2 regions of the Secundilactobacillus paracollinoides genome follow, and region 2 is predicted to be linked to the other one. Evidence: a T-box and tRNA genes for the amino acid it is inferred to sense, from the RefSeq annotation. Region 2 holds a T-box; the other holds one or more tRNA genes.
The links. A T-box is a leader RNA that pairs with one kind of tRNA and senses whether it is charged. The one in region 2 lies ahead of tyrS (tyrosine--tRNA ligase), so its partner is inferred to be a tRNA-Tyr.
Positions count from the first base shown of each region.

Region 1 (9,308 bases), 360 kb from region 2:
GCCAACGCTGCAGCGGCAAACAGGAGTGAATCCCCAGGCAGGAACGGCAAGATAACCGCCCCAGTTTCAACCAACACAATAAGAAATAAGATGCCGTACGTCCAACCGCCAAAGGTGTTGACGATATTAACCATATGCTGGTCAATGTGGAGGACGAAATCAAAGAGGGTCGTTAAAAAGGTCATGTAGGCAATAGTCCTTTCAGGTCTAAGATAGTCAATGTGCTTCAATGCTGAGGTCATTGTATCAAATCACCAGCAGAATACCAGTATTTTGGGAAAACTTAGAAAAAACGCATGAAGTAATAGGTTAAGACACCATCAAAGTTGATTTTTAATCTTAAACATGGATAATAGAATAGATATCAGAAACATAATGGAGGTTTTGCTGGTGAGTTTTCCACAACTACATCTTGATACAGTAAATGGTCCTAAGGTGGTCATGCATACATCGTTAGGCGATATTAAGATTCAATTATTCCCTGAACAAGCACCCAAGGCAGTTGAAAACTTTGTGACGCTCGCAAAGGATAACTACTATGATGACGGCGTTTTTCACCGGGTCATTAATGATTTTATGATCCAAGGTGGCGATCCAACAGGTACTGGTATGGGCGGCGACTCTAAATGGGGGACGCCGTTTGAAGATGAATTTTCTAAGGACGTTTATAATCTGCGTGGCGCATTATCGATGGCCAATGCGGGTCCGAACACGAACTCAAGTCAATTCTTCATCGTTCAAAATCAGCATTTGTCGGAACAGTTAAGTGAGCAGATGACGGAAGCCCATTTTCCAGATGAGATCGTTACCGCTTATCAAAAGGGCGGGACGCCGTGGCTGGATTTTCGGCACACGGTGTTTGGTCAAGTAACTGATGGCATGGATGTGGTTGATGCCATTGCGACAGTGAAGACAGACGGTAGTGACAAACCACTTGAAGACGTTAAGTTATCCTCAGTGGAAGTCATTGACGATTAGTATTGAAAAGTCTTGAAGAGTGACTGGTTCAGTGAATCTGCTGAGGCAGTTATTTTTTTGCAGAGATGTTTCCCCTAATATAGAGGTAACAAGGTGGTATAATGCATTTATCGGACTTTTGTCATACGGGTAGTATCCGTGTGATTTCAGACAGTTAGTTATGTTAGGAGGAGCAGTATGTATCATATTGGTGATAAAGTAACGGGTACGGTTACCGGGATTCAACCATACGGTGCGTTTGTTGACCTTGGTGATAACACACAGGGATTAATTCACATTTCAGAGTGCCACTATGGGTTTGTAAAGGATATCCATCAATATCTTACCGTTGGCCAGACAATGACGGTTGTGATTTTGGATATTGATGAGTTTACTGGGAAAATATCATTATCGTTGAGATGCCTGGAGGAACCAAAGGCAACGCAGATTGATCAACCAGATAATCATCACAAACATTATTGGACGAGCCGCAACGTCCATGAAGGGTTCACGCCGATTGCTGACCGCCGTCACGGATGGGAACAAGAGGCACTTCGTGAGTTCGTTCGCAAATAAATGAATCTTTTTCAAATAAGTGCTTGACCGACTGTTGTTTTGCTGGTATTATTTTACCTGTTGTTAAAGACGACGTCACAGATTGAACGCATAATTATTCAAGTGGCCGTTGTCTCGATAACGCCATTCACTTGTTTAACCGATTCGTTAAACATTTGGTTGAATAAAGATTCAAAATAATGGTTGACATCATTTTGGATCTTAGCTATACTAAATGAGTTGATTCAAACAAGTAGACCTTTGAAAACTGAACAAAGTTTTGTTTCACAAAGTGCGGGGCATCTCAACTGTAAGTTGAGATCAAATGTAATTTGCGAACGTCAATTCGCTTATTAACAATGTAACAACAAATGAGTCACAAACAATCATAAAATGAGAGTTTGATCCTGGCTCAGGATGAACGCTGGCGGCGTGCCTAATACATGCAAGTCGAACGCATCCCGTTAAATGAAGTGCTTGCACGGATTTTAACATCGGATGAGTGGCGAACTGGTGAGTAACACGTGGGTAACCTGCCCAGAAGCAGGGGATAACACTTGGAAACAGGTGCTAATACCGTATAACAACAAAAACCGCATGGTTTTTGTTTGAAAGGTGGTTTCGGCTATCACTTCTGGATGGACCCGCGGCGTATTAGCTAGTTGGTGGAGTAACGGTTCACCAAGGCAATGATACGTAGCCGACCTGAGAGGGTAATCGGCCACATTGGGACTGAGACACGGCCCAAACTCCTACGGGAGGCAGCAGTAGGGAATCTTCCACAATGGACGAAAGTCTGATGGAGCAACGCCGCGTGAGTGAAGAAGGTTTTCGGATCGTAAAACTCTGTTGTTGAAGAAGAACACGTTTGAGAGTAACTGTTCAGACGTTGACGGTATTCAACCAGAAAGCCACGGCTAACTACGTGCCAGCAGCCGCGGTAATACGTAGGTGGCAAGCGTTATCCGGATTTATTGGGCGTAAAGCGAGCGCAGGCGGTTACTTAAGTCTGATGTGAAAGCCTTCGGCTTAACCGGAGAAGTGCATCGGAAACTGGGTAACTTGAGTGCAGAAGAGGACAGTGGAACTCCATGTGTAGCGGTGAAATGCGTAGATATATGGAAGAACACCAGTGGCGAAGGCGGCTGTCTGGTCTGTAACTGACGCTGAGGCTCGAAAGCATGGGTAGCGAACAGGATTAGATACCCTGGTAGTCCATGCCGTAAACGATGAATGCTAGGTGTTGGAGGGTTTCCGCCCTTCAGTGCCGCAGCTAACGCATTAAGCATTCCGCCTGGGGAGTACGACCGCAAGGTTGAAACTCAAAGGAATTGACGGGGGCCCGCACAAGCGGTGGAGCATGTGGTTTAATTCGAAGCTACGCGAAGAACCTTACCAGGTCTTGACATACTGTGCTAACCTAAGAGATTAGGCGTTCCCTTCGGGGACGCAGATACAGGTGGTGCATGGCTGTCGTCAGCTCGTGTCGTGAGATGTTGGGTTAAGTCCCGCAACGAGCGCAACCCTTATTGTCAGTTGCCAGCATTTAGTTGGGCACTCTGGCGAGACTGCCGGTGACAAACCGGAGGAAGGTGGGGATGACGTCAAGTCATCATGCCCCTTATGACCTGGGCTACACACGTGCTACAATGGATGGTACAACGAGTTGCAAACTCGCGAGAGCAAGCTAATCTCTTAAAGCCATTCTCAGTTCGGACTGTAGGCTGCAACTCGCCTACACGAAGTCGGAATCGCTAGTAATCGCGGATCAGCATGCCGCGGTGAATACGTTCCCGGGCCTTGTACACACCGCCCGTCACACCATGAGAGTTTGCAACACCCAAAGTCGGTTCGGTAACCTTCGGAAGCCAGCCGCCTAAGGTGGGGCAGATGATTAGGGTGAAGTCGTAACAAGGTAGCCGTAGGAGAACCTGCGGCTGGATCACCTCCTTTCTAAGGAATAATACGGAAGCCCTGCACTGAGACAAAACTTTGTTTAGTTTTGAGAGGTCTACTCTCAAACTGGTTCTTTGAAAACTAGATAATATCAATTTTCTTTTATTAATTAATAATTTCATTAATTAAGCCGAGAACACCGCATTATTTTGAGTTTTTTATTAGTAGTTAAACTACTTCGCATATACTCAATTAACTGAAATCACGTTAGTGATTTAGGTTAAGTTAACAAGGGCGCATGGTGAATGCCTTGGCACTAGGAGCCGATGAAGGACGGGACTAACACCGATATGCTTCGGGGAGCTGTACGTAAGCTTTGATCCGGAGATTTCCGAATGGGGAAACCCAGCCATCTTAACCGATGGTTATTGCTTAGTGAATACATAGCTAAGTAAAGGCAGACGTGGGGAACTGAAACATCTAAGTACCCACAGGAAGAGAAAGCAATTGCGATTCCCATAGTAGCGGCGAGCGAAGTGGGAACAGCCCAAACCAGGAAGCTTGCTTCCTGGGGTTGTAGGACTGAACATTTGAGTTACCAAAGTTGTTGGTAGTTGAACAGGTTGGGAAGCCTGGCCAAAGAGGGTGATAGCCCCGTAAACGAAACCAATAACCCTCAGTTCAGGATCCTGAGTACGGCCAGACACGTGAAACCTGGTCGGAATCCGGGAGGACCATCTCCCAAGGCTAAATACTCCCTAGTGACCGATAGTGAACCAGTACCGTGAGGGAAAGGTGAAAAGCACCCCGGAAGGGGAGTGAAATAGTTCCTGAAACCATGTGCCTACAATTAGTTGGAGCCCGTTAATGGGTGACAGCGTGCCTTTTGTAGAATGAACCGGCGAGTTACGCTAACATGCAAGGTTAAGTTGAAAAGACGGAGCCGTAGCGAAAGCGAGTCTGAAACGGGCGTTTCAGTATGTTGGTCTAGACCCGAAACCAGGTGACCTACCCATGTCCAGGGTGAAGGTGCGGTGAAACGCACTGGAGGCCCGAACCCGTGTACGTTGAAAAGTGCTGGGATGAGGTGCGGGTAGCGGTGAAATTCCAAACGAACTTGGAGATAGCTGGTTCTCTCCGAAATAGCTTTAGGGCTAGCCTCGGAATTGAGAATCGTGGAGGTAGAGCCACTGTTTGGACTAGGGGCCCGTCATGGGTTACTGAATTCAGATAAACTCCGAATGCCACAGATTTATATCCGGGAGTCAGACGGTGAGTGATAAGATCCATCGTCGAAAGGGGAACAGCCCAGACCACCAATTAAGGTCCCTAAGTGTATCCTAAGTGGAAAAGGCGGTGAAGTTGCATAGACAGCTAGGATGTTGGCTCAGAAGCAGCCACCATTTAAAGAGTGCGTAATAGCTCACTAGCCGAGTGATTTTGCGCCGAAAATGTACCGGGGCTAAGGATACCACCGAAATTGTGGATGTGACCATTAGGTCACGTGATAGGAGAGCGTTCTAAGGGCGGTGAAGCTAGATCGTAAGGACTAGTGGAGCGCTTAGAAGTGAGAATGCCGGTATGAGTAGCGAAAGATCAGTGAGAATCTGATCCACCGAATGACTAAGGTTTCCTGGGGAAGGCTCGTCCTCCCAGGGTTAGTCGGGACCTAAGCTGAGGCCGAGAGGCGTAAGCGATGGCTAACAGGTTGAGATTCCTGTACTAGTAAAGTGTGTTTGAACGATGGAGGGACGCAGGAGGCTAAGCCGTGCGCACGATTGGAAATGTGCGTTCAAGCAGTAAGTCAGGTTACCAGTTAAATGCTGGCAGCCGGGTTGACAAGCTGTGATGAGGACCGAATTTAAGTAGGGAAGTGGCCGACGTCACACTGCCGAGAAAAGCTTCTAGTGAATACTTTATTACCCGTACCGCAAACCGACACAGGTAGTCGAGGAGAGTATCCTAAGGTGTGCGAGTGAACTCTTGTTAAGGAACTCGGCAAAATGACCCCGTAACTTCGGGAGAAGGGGTGCTGCACGCAAGTGCAGCCGCAGTGAAAAGGCTCAGGCGACTGTTTATCAAAAACACAGGTTTCTGCAAAATCGTAAGATGACGTATAGGGGCTGACGCCTGCCCGGTGCTGGAAGGTTAAGTGGATGAGTTAGCTTCGGCGCAGCCCAGAAATGAAGCCCCAGTAAACGGCGGCCGTAACTATAACGGTCCTAAGGTAGCGAAATTCCTTGTCGGGTAAGTTCCGACCCGCACGAAAGGCGTAACGATCTGAGCACTGTCTCAACAAGAGACTCGGTGAAATTATAGTACCTGTGAAGATGCAGGTTACCCGCGACAGGACGGAAAGACCCCATGGAGCTTTACTGTAGCTTGATATTGGGTGTTGACACAACTTGTACAGGATAGGTCGGAGCCGTAGAGGCCGGAACGCTAGTTTCGGCAGAGGCGCTGGTGGGATACGACCCTTGTTGTGTGAACACTCTAACCCGCACCACTTAGCGTGGTGGGAGACAGTGTCAGGTGGGCAGTTTGACTGGGGCGGTCGCCTCCTAAAAAGTAACGGAGGCGCCCAAAGGTTCCCTCAGAATGGTTGGAAATCATTCGTAGAGTGTAAAGGCAGAAGGGAGCTTGACTGCGAGACAGACAGGTCGAGCAGGGACGAAAGTCGGGCTTAGTGATCCGGTGGTACCGTATGGAAGGGCCATCGCTCAACGGATAAAAGCTACCCTGGGGATAACAGGCTTATCTCCCCCAAGAGTCCACATCGACGGGGAGGTTTGGCACCTCGATGTCGGCTCATCGCATCCTGGGGCTGTAGTCGGTCCCAAGGGTTGGGCTGTTCGCCCATTAAAGCGGTACGCGAGCTGGGTTCAGAACGTCGTGAGACAGTTCGGTCCCTATCCGTCGCGGGCGTAGGAAATTTGAGAGGAGCTGTTCCTAGTACGAGAGGACCGGAATGGACACACCGCTGGTGTATCAGTTGTGCCGCCAGGCGCATTGCTGAGTAGCTATGTGTGGATGAGATAAACGCTGAAAGCATCTAAGTGTGAAACTCGCCTCAAGATGAGATTTCCCATTCCTATATGGAAGTAAGACCCCTGAGAGATGATCAGGTAGATAGGCTAGAAGTGGAAGTCCAGTGATGGATGGAGCGGACTAGTACTAATCGGTCGAGGACTTAACCAAGTAAGAAAACGGTGATTTCCGGTAGGAAAACGATATTATCTAGTTTTGAGAGCATCAGTTCTCAATAGTGTGGTGGCGATAGCCTGAAGGATACACCTGTTCCCATGCCGAACACAGAAGTTAAGCTTCAGCACGCCAAGAGTAGTTGGGGGATCGCCCCCTGCGAGGGTAGGACGTTGCCACGCGATTTGATTTCCGACTCAGTTGTTGGGACAACTTTAATAGTGAGTTTTGATGACGCATGTCGGAGACTCTTGGAGAGTTGTCCGAGTTGGCCGAAGGAGCACCACTGGAAATGGTGTAAACGGGCAAAAACCTGTTTCAAGGGTTCGAATCCCTTACTCTCCGTTCAGCAACTTTTAGTATGACCCGTTGGTCAAGTGGTTAAGACACTGCCCTTTCACGGCAGTAACATGGGTTCGAATCCCGTACGGGTCATTAGTCGAAAGACTACAATAAGTTTTTAGTTAACAACCTCATGGAGGATTAGCTCAGTTGGGAGAGCGTCTGCCTTACAAGCAGAGGGTCACAGGTTCGAGCCCTGTATCCTCCATCATGGTCCGTTGGTCTAGTTGGTTTAGGACGCCTGCCTGTCACGCAGGAGATCACGAGTTCGAGTCTCGTACGGACCGTTGTTAATAATTGAATATTAACAAGCATTAAATGGCTCGGTAGCTCAGTTGGTAGAGCAACGGATTGAAGCTCCGTGTGTCGGCGGTTCGATTCCGTCCCGCGCCATTATGGATGGGTAGCGAAGTCTGGCTAAACGCGGCGGACTGTAAATCCGCTCCTTCGGGTTCGGTGGTTCGAATCCACTCCCATCCACCATAGGGATATAGTATAATGGTAGTACATCGGTCTCCAAAACCGCTAGTGTGGGTTCAACTCCTACTATCCCTGTTTGTCATGTGATGGCGGTATTGGTGAAGTTTGGTTAACACACCGGATTGTGGTTCCGGCACGCGTGGGTTCGAGTCCCACATACCGCCCTTTGAAGATTGGGTTATAGCCAAGTGGTAAGGCAACGGACTTTGACTTCGTCATGCGCTGGTTCGAATCCAGCTAACCCAGTTGGATATGGTTCATCGATTTCAATATGGCGGTATAGCCAAGTGGTAAGGCAGAGGTCTGCAAAACCTTCATCGTCGGTTCGAATCCGATTACCGCCTTTGCCTTATTGAGAGGCCTATTCAACAACATTCAATTTATGCCGGAGTGGCGGAACTGGCAGACGCGCTGGACTCAAAATCCAGTGTCCGTTGAGGACGTGTGGGTTCGAACCCCACCTCCGGTACTAAAGTGACTAAGATAAATGATCTTAGTCTTTTTTTGTGTTTAAATTATTAATATTGCCTGTAATCATTACCGGCTCTTAGTCATCTAACGGTGCTTAAGCACGTGGTGAAGTGACCCGCAATTTTGTTCTAGAACGACAGTCGTGTACGGACTGTTGTCTAATTGGTATAAACCATGATATACTTTCTCTAAAAATTTTGAATCTGTCTGGACACTTGTTCGTTACTTTGCCCACAAAATAGGAGGAACTATGTACACTGGTCACCCATCATTGAAACAAGTGATAGAAACCTACGCTGAATTACACCGCGCCAGCCACACGCTATTTCGACCTGGACACCAAATTGATACTATTTTGAACATTCACAATCCGCTTGATCGATACCGGCCTATTGAATTACGAAATGAACAGATGCTGAGGGCAACCTCTTACGAAAATAAAATTGGCGATGTCACGCTAAAACTGATTTATGAGGAAACGCCATTAACCGCATATTTGTCCTATACAATCAAACACGCCAGACTTCATTTTAAACACTTCGTCGGCTATGTTGGAAACGAACAATACCCACTTGAGTCCTTCATTAAGGTGATTGGCGTCCAATTGCCGAAATTGATGGTCCCTAAAAAGAATCGTGTCATTTTTCCAGCTTTCTTTGTGTAGGCGTTGGTTGATGTAAAACATGAAGACACAGGTGCAACCATACTTTGTTTCGACTTCCGCAGCATGCTCATACGCCCTGATTAGTCATTAGTGCCTGTATGAGAGTGGTGTTTCATACTGAGTCTTAAAAACATCCCAAGACCAGAATTCATACGATGAATTCAGTCTTGGGATGTTTTTAATGATTGGGCAGGAAAACGATGAATGAGAGTCAAACTATGCTTCTACTCGACACTATATCACTCACGAAGGCGGACCCGTTATTTTGTTATCGCTAAACTCTTAAGAAGTACGACTATGGCGTCAAAATAGGCATCTGGGCGGGCATGCAACAGATCCTGATGGTCAACGGGCAAGATGTGCATTTGATGCACTTCATGCGCGTTAAAAACGGATAAAATCTGTTTATCCACTATGTATAAGATATCGTCGTTCGCATTATCCGTTACTGAAAAAGCATGTTCAGCTGAAACTGGATAGGCAAGGTGATGGGCTGTTAACCAGTCGCTGAGGTGATCACAGAATTGATTGATTAATGCAGTATCAACAATTGGGTTTCCCGTTAGCGCAGGCTGGAACTTCCCTTCACGAATGTCCCCAACAACTTTAATTTCTTTCAAGTCTTCAACCTCCCAGATAAGTCTTGATTACATTCAGTATCATAAAGCAAGAACGGCATTTATGATATTATTTGATGGACATTTTAGAAATCTTTAAAAGGTTGGTTGGGCAGGGCGCCCTA
Region 1 covers NZ_CP014912.1:3,065,022-3,074,329, reverse strand. Annotated here, with positions in the region: gene AYR61_RS13565 (VTT domain-containing protein) at 1-185, opposite strand, end outside; gene AYR61_RS13560 (peptidylprolyl isomerase) at 388-978, shown strand; gene AYR61_RS13555 (CvfD/Ygs/GSP13 family RNA-binding post-transcriptional regulator) at 1,156-1,533, shown strand; rRNA gene AYR61_RS13550 (16S ribosomal RNA) at 1,902-3,465, shown strand; rRNA gene AYR61_RS13545 (23S ribosomal RNA) at 3,687-6,606, shown strand; rRNA gene rrf (5S ribosomal RNA) at 6,675-6,791, shown strand; tRNA gene AYR61_RS13535 (tRNA-Ser) at 6,863-6,954, shown strand; tRNA gene AYR61_RS13530 (tRNA-Glu) at 6,973-7,044, shown strand; tRNA gene AYR61_RS13525 (tRNA-Val) at 7,087-7,159, shown strand; tRNA gene AYR61_RS13520 (tRNA-Asp) at 7,164-7,238, shown strand; tRNA gene AYR61_RS13515 (tRNA-Phe) at 7,272-7,344, shown strand; tRNA gene AYR61_RS13510 (tRNA-Tyr) at 7,349-7,434, shown strand; tRNA gene AYR61_RS13505 (tRNA-Trp) at 7,436-7,506, shown strand; tRNA gene AYR61_RS13500 (tRNA-His) at 7,521-7,595, shown strand; tRNA gene AYR61_RS13495 (tRNA-Gln) at 7,606-7,677, shown strand; tRNA gene AYR61_RS13490 (tRNA-Cys) at 7,705-7,775, shown strand; tRNA gene AYR61_RS13485 (tRNA-Leu) at 7,816-7,900, shown strand; gene AYR61_RS13480 (hypothetical protein) at 8,153-8,566, shown strand; gene AYR61_RS13475 (hypothetical protein) at 8,827-9,186, opposite strand.
Region 1: it has a tRNA-Tyr gene. The T-box ahead of tyrS (tyrosine--tRNA ligase) is inferred to sense a tRNA for this amino acid. The anticodon was not compared.

Region 2 (9,308 bases):
TCTGTATTCTGCGGTTGTTGCACTGTCTCCACCTCCAATATCAATGATGACCTATTATTGTTCAGCCCTTCGTGGCAGATACCACTACTATGGCCTCGGCTGACTCCTGTATCGTTCTGCACCACATCACTGCGATGTTTGTTCCTGTGGCGCTTAGCGCGCCTCTTGTCGGGAACGTACGATACAGGCCTCCCCGGGTAAGAACGCCCACTTTCGTACCATGTCATTGCCAGCTTTACTGCGATGGTCTCGAGTAGTATTGGACTTTGGTTTGTTTGGCAACCTCGTCCGACCAACACAGCCTTATAGCTGATTCTTGTACATCAATGCGGTACTTTGTCGCCGACTTCCTTCAGATTCCACCTCACGATGGACACCCTTGTCATTGACTTGCGGTTCCGACTACTACGGCCCGCAACGGACTTTCACCGTCTAGTTGGCGCCCATGCCGGGCGCACCAAAAAACGACGAGACCCTTTCTGGGTTCGTCGTTTTTTTATGATACCGGAGGTGGGGTTCGAACCCACACGTCCTCAACGGACACTGGATTTTGAGTCCAGCGCGTCTGCCAGTTCCGCCACTCCGGCAAAATGTTATTCAATCGGGAAGACAGGATTCGAACCTGCGACCCCCTGGTCCCAAACCAGGTGCTCTACCAAGCTGAGCTACTTCCCGAAAACGATGTGCTGTAATAGACAACTTAATTAGTATACTACGGCGCGTAGGGTTTGACTAGCCTTTTTTGCATAATCACCGTAAAAAAATATATCCTCTTATTGTCTATTTCTCTCTAGCAAACAAGTATCCCTGACAAGCCGTTTATCGGATTTGAACCGATGACCTCTTCCTTACCATGGAAGTGCTCTACCTGCTGAGCTAAAACGGCAACTCCCATTATATCAAGGATACTGTTCTAGCGAAAGGTGTTTACCATGTTCGTTCATTTGGCGTAAACAAAAAACCGCCGACCTTAGTCAGCGGTTCTGGTTGCGTGGCAACGTCCTACCCTCGCAGGGGGCGATCCCCCAACTACTCTTGGCGTGCTGAAGCTTAACTTCTGTGTTCGGCATGGGAACAGGTGTATCCTTCAGGCTATCGCCACCACACTATTGAGAACTGATGCTCTCAAAACTAGATAATATCGTTTTCCTACCGGAAATCACCGTTTTCTTACTTGGTTAAGTCCTCGACCGATTAGTACTAGTCCGCTCCATCCATCACTGGACTTCCACTTCTAGCCTATCTACCTGATCATCTCTCAGGGGTCTTACTTCCATAAAGGAATGGGAAATCTCATCTTGAGGCGAGTTTCACACTTAGATGCTTTCAGCGTTTATCTCATCCACACATAGCTACTCAGCAATGCGCCTGGCGGCACAACTGATACACCAGCGGTGTGTCCATTCCGGTCCTCTCGTACTAGGAACAGCTCCTCTCAAATTTCCTATGCCCGCGACGGATAGGGACCGAACTGTCTCACGACGTTCTGAACCCAGCTCGCGTACCGCTTTAATGGGCGAACAGCCCAACCCTTGGGACCGACTACAGCCCCAGGATGCGATGAGCCGACATCGAGGTGCCAAACCTCCCCGTCGATGTGGACTCTTGGGGGAGATAAGCCTGTTATCCCCAGGGTAGCTTTTATCCGTTGAGCGATGGCCCTTCCATACGGTACCACCGGATCACTAAGCCCGACTTTCGTCCCTGCTCGACCTGTCTGTCTCGCAGTCAAGCTCCCTTCTGCCTTTACACTCTACGAATGATTTCCAACCATTCTGAGGGAACCTTTGGGCGCCTCCGTTACTTTTTAGGAGGCGACCGCCCCAGTCAAACTGCCCACCTGACACTGTCTCCCACCACGCTAAGTGGTGCGGGTTAGAGTGTTCACACAACAAGGGTCGTATCCCACCAGCGCCTCTGCCGAAACTAGCGTTCCGGCCTCTACGGCTCCGACCTATCCTGTACAAGTTGTGTCAACACCCAATATCAAGCTACAGTAAAGCTCCATGGGGTCTTTCCGTCCTGTCGCGGGTAACCTGCATCTTCACAGGTACTATAATTTCACCGAGTCTCTTGTTGAGACAGTGCTCAGATCGTTACGCCTTTCGTGCGGGTCGGAACTTACCCGACAAGGAATTTCGCTACCTTAGGACCGTTATAGTTACGGCCGCCGTTTACTGGGGCTTCATTTCTGGGCTTCGCCGAAGCTAACTCATCCACTTAACCTTCCAGCACCGGGCAGGCGTCAGCCCCTATACGTCATCTTACGATTTTGCAGAAACCTGTGTTTTTGATAAACAGTCGCCTGAGCCTTTTCACTGCGGCTGCACTTGCGTGCAGCACCCCTTCTCCCGAAGTTACGGGGTCATTTTGCCGAGTTCCTTAACAAGAGTTCACTCGCACACCTTAGGATACTCTCCTCGACTACCTGTGTCGGTTTGCGGTACGGGTAATAAAGTATTCGCTAGAAGCTTTTCTCGGCAGTGTGACGTCGGCCACTTCCCTACTTAAATTCGGTCCTCATCACAGCTTGTCAACCCGGCTGCCAGCATTTAACTGGTAACCTGACTTACTGCTTGAACGCACATTTCCAATCGTGCGCACGGCTTAGCCTCCTGCGTCCCTCCATCGTTCAAACACACTTTACTAGTACAGGAATCTCAACCTGTTAGCCATCGCTTACGCCTCTCGGCCTCAGCTTAGGTCCCGACTAACCCTGGGAGGACGAGCCTTCCCCAGGAAACCTTAGTCATTCGGTGGATCAGATTCTCACTGATCTTTCGCTACTCATACCGGCATTCTCACTTCTAAGCGCTCCACTAGTCCTTACGATCTAGCTTCACCGCCCTTAGAACGCTCTCCTATCACGTGGCCTAATGGTCACATCCACAATTTCGGTGGTATCCTTAGCCCCGGTACATTTTCGGCGCAAAATCACTCGGCTAGTGAGCTATTACGCACTCTTTAAATGGTGGCTGCTTCTGAGCCAACATCCTAGCTGTCTATGCAACTTCACCGCCTTTTCCACTTAGGATACACTTAGGGACCTTAATTGGTGGTCTGGGCTGTTCCCCTTTCGACGATGGATCTTATCACTCACCGTCTGACTCCCGGATATAAATCTGTGGCATTCGGAGTTTATCTGAATTCAGTAACCCATGACGGGCCCCTAGTCCAAACAGTGGCTCTACCTCCACGATTCTCAATTCCGAGGCTAGCCCTAAAGCTATTTCGGAGAGAACCAGCTATCTCCAAGTTCGTTTGGAATTTCACCGCTACCCACACCTCATCCCAGCACTTTTCAACGTACACGGGTTCGGGCCTCCAGTGCGTTTTACCGCACCTTCACCCTGGACATGGGTAGGTCACCTGGTTTCGGGTCTACACCAACATACTGAAACGCCCGTTTCAGACTCGCTTTCGCTACGGCTCCGTCTTTTCAACTTAACCTTGCATGTTAGCGTAACTCGCCGGTTCATTCTACAAAAGGCACGCTGTCACCCATTAACGGGCTCCAACTAATTGTAGGCACATGGTTTCAGGAACTATTTCACTCCCCTTCCGGGGTGCTTTTCACCTTTCCCTCACGGTACTGGTTCACTATCGGTCACTAGGGAGTATTTAGCCTTGGGAGATGGTCCTCCCGGATTCCGACCAGGTTTCACGTGTCTGGCCGTACTCAGGATCCTGAACTGAGGGTTATTGGTTTCGTTTACGGGGCTATCACCCTCTTTGGTCAGGCTTCCCAACCTGTTCAACTACCAACAACTTTGGTAACTCAAATGTTCAGTCCTACAACCCCAGGAAGCAAGCTTCCTGGTTTGGGCTGTTCCCACTTCGCTCGCCGCTACTATGGGAATCGCAATTGCTTTCTCTTCCTGTGGGTACTTAGATGTTTCAGTTCCCCACGTCTGCCTTTACTTAGCTATGTATTCACTAAGCAATAACCATCGGTTAAGATGGCTGGGTTTCCCCATTCGGAAATCTCCGGATCAAAGCTTACGTACAGTTCCCCGAAGCATATCGGTGTTAGTCCCGTCCTTCATCGGCTCCTAGTGCCAAGGCATTCACCATGCGCCCTTGTTAACTTAACCTAAATCACTAACGTGATTTCAGTTAATTGAGTATATGCGAAGTAGTTTAACTACTAATAAAAAGCTCAAAATAACGCGGTGTTCTCGGCTTAATTAATGAAATTATTAATTAATAAAAGAAAATTGATATTATCTAGTTTTCAAAGAACCAGTTTGAGAGTAGACCTCTCAAAACTAAACAAAGTTTTGTCTCAGTGCAGGGCTTCCGTATTATTCCTTAGAAAGGAGGTGATCCAGCCGCAGGTTCTCCTACGGCTACCTTGTTACGACTTCACCCTAATCATCTGCCCCACCTTAGGCGGCTGGCTCCCGAAGGTTACCGAACCGACTTTGGGTGTTGCAAACTCTCATGGTGTGACGGGCGGTGTGTACAAGGCCCGGGAACGTATTCACCGCGGCATGCTGATCCGCGATTACTAGCGATTCCGACTTCGTGTAGGCGAGTTGCAGCCTACAGTCCGAACTGAGAATGGCTTTAAGAGATTAGCTTGCTCTCGCGAGTTCGCAACTCGTTGTACCATCCATTGTAGCACGTGTGTAGCCCAGGTCATAAGGGGCATGATGACTTGACGTCATCCCCACCTTCCTCCGGTTTGTCACCGGCAGTCTCGCCAGAGTGCCCAACTAAATGCTGGCAACTGACAATAAGGGTTGCGCTCGTTGCGGGACTTAACCCAACATCTCACGACACGAGCTGACGACAGCCATGCACCACCTGTATCTGCGTCCCCGAAGGGAACGCCTAATCTCTTAGGTTAGCACAGTATGTCAAGACCTGGTAAGGTTCTTCGCGTAGCTTCGAATTAAACCACATGCTCCACCGCTTGTGCGGGCCCCCGTCAATTCCTTTGAGTTTCAACCTTGCGGTCGTACTCCCCAGGCGGAATGCTTAATGCGTTAGCTGCGGCACTGAAGGGCGGAAACCCTCCAACACCTAGCATTCATCGTTTACGGCATGGACTACCAGGGTATCTAATCCTGTTCGCTACCCATGCTTTCGAGCCTCAGCGTCAGTTACAGACCAGACAGCCGCCTTCGCCACTGGTGTTCTTCCATATATCTACGCATTTCACCGCTACACATGGAGTTCCACTGTCCTCTTCTGCACTCAAGTTACCCAGTTTCCGATGCACTTCTCCGGTTAAGCCGTAGGCTTTCACATCAGACTTAAGTAACCGCCTGCGCTCGCTTTACGCCCAATAAATCCGGATAACGCTTGCCACCTACGTATTACCGCGGCTGCTGGCACGTAGTTAGCCGTGGCTTTCTGGTTGAATACCGTCAACGTCTGAACAGTTACTCTCAAACGTGTTCTTCTTCAACAACAGAGTTTTACGATCCGAAAACCTTCTTCACTCACGCGGCGTTGCTCCATCAGACTTTCGTCCATTGTGGAAGATTCCCTACTGCTGCCTCCCGTAGGAGTTTGGGCCGTGTCTCAGTCCCAATGTGGCCGATTACCCTCTCAGGTCGGCTACGTATCATTGCCTTGGTGAACCGTTACTCCACCAACTAGCTAATACGCCGCGGGTCCATCCAGAAGTGATAGCCGAAACCACCTTTCAAACAAAAACCATGCGGTTTTTGTTGTTATACGGTATTAGCACCTGTTTCCAAGTGTTATCCCCTGCTTCTGGGCAGGTTACCCACGTGTTACTCACCAGTTCGCCACTCATCCGATGTTAAAATCCGTGCAAGCACTTCATTTAACGGGATGCGTTCGACTTGCATGTATTAGGCACGCCGCCAGCGTTCATCCTGAGCCAGGATCAAACTCTCATTTTATGATTGTTTGTGACTCATTTGTTGTTACATTGTTAATAAGCGAATTGACGTTCGCAAATTACATTTGATCTCAACTTACAGTTGAGATGCCCTGTACTTTGTGAAACAAAACTTTGTTCAGTTTTCAAAGGTCTACTTAGCATTTTTTTACGAATCAGCTATTTAATTGTATCTTATCGTCATTTCAGTGTCAAGGAAAAGTTTTAAAATCAACGTTTCAAAGCTTTTCAATATCTCCCGAAGCAACTTATTAAGAATATCATCTCGAACGATTTCTGTCAACTACCAAATTCATTTATTTAAAATTGGTACAGGTCAGCGTTACCGTTCGCGACAACAGATTTAACTATACCAGAATTCTGAAAATGGTCAAGCTGTTTTTCAAAATAATTATAATTCTGACCACCACCCCCTCTTTTTTCAGATAAGCACCCTATTGCTACGGACATCTGCCAACTTGGACCACCGACCTCCAGTAAAATAATTGAATCCCATCTTAGTTGACGTGACAAAAAAGAGACCCCGTCTCTGGTTCCTGTTGGGAACCCTAGATGAAGTCTCTTAAATGATCACAACTAATGGTCTTCGCCACCCTATCAAGGGTCAGCCACTACGTAAACCTCAAGCAGTCCCACTAGTTGCCTAAATTCATTAACATGACCGAACAAGTCACCAATTTGTTCCTCGTGCTTACTTAACGCGTGCCAAGAAGTAGCGCTTCTTCCCACGACGAACAATAACGAACTTCCCATCAAAGTGACTTGCAGGATCGATAACGGCATCCACATCCGTCACTTTGTCACCGTTGATGCGAATAGCGCCGTTATTGATATCCTCACGAACCTGACGCCGCGAAGATTCGATGTTGGTCACATCTACCAGCCATTCAACAATATTACGTGGTTCGGTCGTGACATCAACCGAAGGCATGTTCTTGAAGCCCTGTTCGATCTCACTGGCCGATAATGCTGAAACGTCCCCAGAGAATAATGCCTTAGAGATATTCTCTGCTTCTGTCACCGCCGCATCCCCGTGAACAAAACTAGTCACTTCTTGTGCGAGCCGACGTTGGGCTTCGCGTTTTTCTGGCTGAGTGCCCACTTTCTGCTCAAGGTCATCAATTTCTTCCTTATTAAGGAAGGTAAAGTACTTGAGATACTTCACAACATCGCGATCATCTTGGTTAAGCCAAAATTGGTAGAATTCATAAGGAGACGTTTTTTCTGGATCTAGCCAAACTGCGCCGCCAGCCGTTTTTCCGAACTTGGTTCCATCAGCCTTAAGCATCAATGGAATGGTAAGCCCGTATGCTTTAGCCTCGCTGCCCTCGATCTTATGAATCAAATCGATACCAGCTGTAATGTTTCCCCACTGGTCGGCACCACCGATTTGAACCTGCACATCTTCGTGTTGATATAGGTGCAGAAAATCAACAGATTGTAGGATCTGGTAAGTAAATTCCGTAAATGAAATTCCAACTTCCAACCGTGAAGCAACGACTTCTTTAGCCAGCATGTTGTTCACATTGAACAGCTTCCCGTAGTCGCGGAGGAAATCTAGCAGTGACATCTTCGACAACCATTCATAGTTATTAACGATTTTGAAGCTGCCATCTTGACCGAAAAGGTGTTCCATTTGGGCAGTGATCGCATCTTCATTGTGGTGCACCTGGTCCATCGTTTGAAGGACCCGTTCAGACTTCTTACCACTTGGATCCCCAATCGACCCTGTCCCACCACCAATAACGATGACAGGTTTATGACCTGCTAACTGGAACCGTTTTAAGATCATGAATGGGATCAAATGCCCGATGTGCATGGAATCCCCAGTTGGATCAATGCCGACGTACAAGCCGACTGCCTTTTCCTTAACTAAATCGCTAAGCCCCGCCTCATCCGTTTGTTGGTTAATGGCGCCACGCCATTTTAATTCATCTAAAATTGTCACAAGTAGCCCTCCTTAAGACTAAAAAAAGTCCCCATTAGCACATTGCTAATAGGGACGAAATTAAATTCCGCGTTACCACCCAAGTTATTGTGTCTATTATATAGTAGAAACAATCTCTCGACATGAATAACGGCATGACCCGCTAGGTTGACCTAGTCTCGCTCCACAGTGTACTTCGGTCGTTGCGACGCTTGGCTCGCAGCTCCCGCCAAGTCTCTCACTTACCCGTTCATCAACGTCCTACTTGCTGTTTCATTGCTGATATTAATCATACAAATGAAACACTAAAAAGTCAATGCACCATTATACCCACTAGATATGCTACATTATGGGTAAGGAAATGGAGGTGTGCCCTTGATCTGGGTATTTTTGACGCTCCTGTTATTGTCAGGAGGACTAACCTTATTTAACCCGACGCAGTTAATCTACTGGCTAGCAGACGGCACCTGGATGATCTGCTGTGTCATTGCGCGTATTGTGCCGCAAAAATTGGCCGTCTATATGGCAATCCTGGCCCTGATTGCAAGTCTCACTACTGTCTGGCAAGCGCGCGCCCTGACACATGGCCCGACCTATCATAAACGGTTTTGGTTGTCCTTGGTCATTCTTATTGGACTCATCAATCTTTTAATTGTCCCAAGCTACATGGCGAGTCGCACTCTATGGGGCAGCATCTTATTCTGGTTTGGCATTGTGTGGTTGACCTTCCTATTACTAATGGCAACCTATTTTTCTCTCACCAGCTACCATCTGAGACATCAGGCAACCAAGAGCCGGCTGATTATTGTTTTAGGTGCACAGGTCACGGTACGTGGTCTATCACGCACATTAAAACGGCGCTTGGATCGCGTTCTAGCAGTTTATAATACCGAAACAGTCCCGCCACGCATTATCGTCAGTGGTGGTCAAGGCATAGATGAACCACAATCTGAAGCACATGCGATGGCGGCCTACCTGATTCAGCATGGCGTCCTAGCTGACCATATTCAATTAGAAGATCACGCCACTTCAACCCAGGAAAACTTTAAATTCAGTCGTCACTTGCTGCCCAGCACAGTTCCGTCTCGAACGGCATTCGCAACAAGCAACTATCATGTCACACGCAGTAAACTACTGGCGCACAATAGCGGGTTTAAAACTATCGGTGTTTTAGCTGCGCCAACCAGTGCTATCAGTCTGTTTTCTGCAACTCTACGTGAACTCGTTGCCCTCACCTATTACTACCGCTACTACCTGGCTGCAATTTGGGGCGTAGCTGGGGCGCTAATCGCTTTAAATCTGGTCTATCCCATTAGTTTTTGATTGCTTAAACTGTAAAAATAATCCTATGTTCCCCGTGTCGTTAGCATTTTCATAGTCGTTTAAATTCACAATCCTTTTTTACACAACTGTAAATAAAAATGAAAATCTTTTACATTCCGGCTTGTTTTTCGGTTCGGTTTCTAATATAATAATGTCGTTGACAAGAAGAACACACAAAAA
Region 2 covers NZ_CP014912.1:184,959-194,266, forward strand. Annotated here, with positions in the region: gene ltrA (group II intron reverse transcriptase/maturase) at 1-23, opposite strand, end outside; tRNA gene AYR61_RS00745 (tRNA-Leu) at 503-587, opposite strand; tRNA gene AYR61_RS00750 (tRNA-Pro) at 602-675, opposite strand; tRNA gene AYR61_RS00755 (tRNA-Thr) at 814-886, opposite strand; rRNA gene rrf (5S ribosomal RNA) at 990-1,106, opposite strand; rRNA gene AYR61_RS00765 (23S ribosomal RNA) at 1,175-4,094, opposite strand; rRNA gene AYR61_RS00770 (16S ribosomal RNA) at 4,316-5,879, opposite strand; gene tyrS (tyrosine--tRNA ligase) at 6,570-7,826, opposite strand; T-box leader at 7,874-8,091, opposite strand; gene AYR61_RS00780 (YdcF family protein) at 8,181-9,128, shown strand.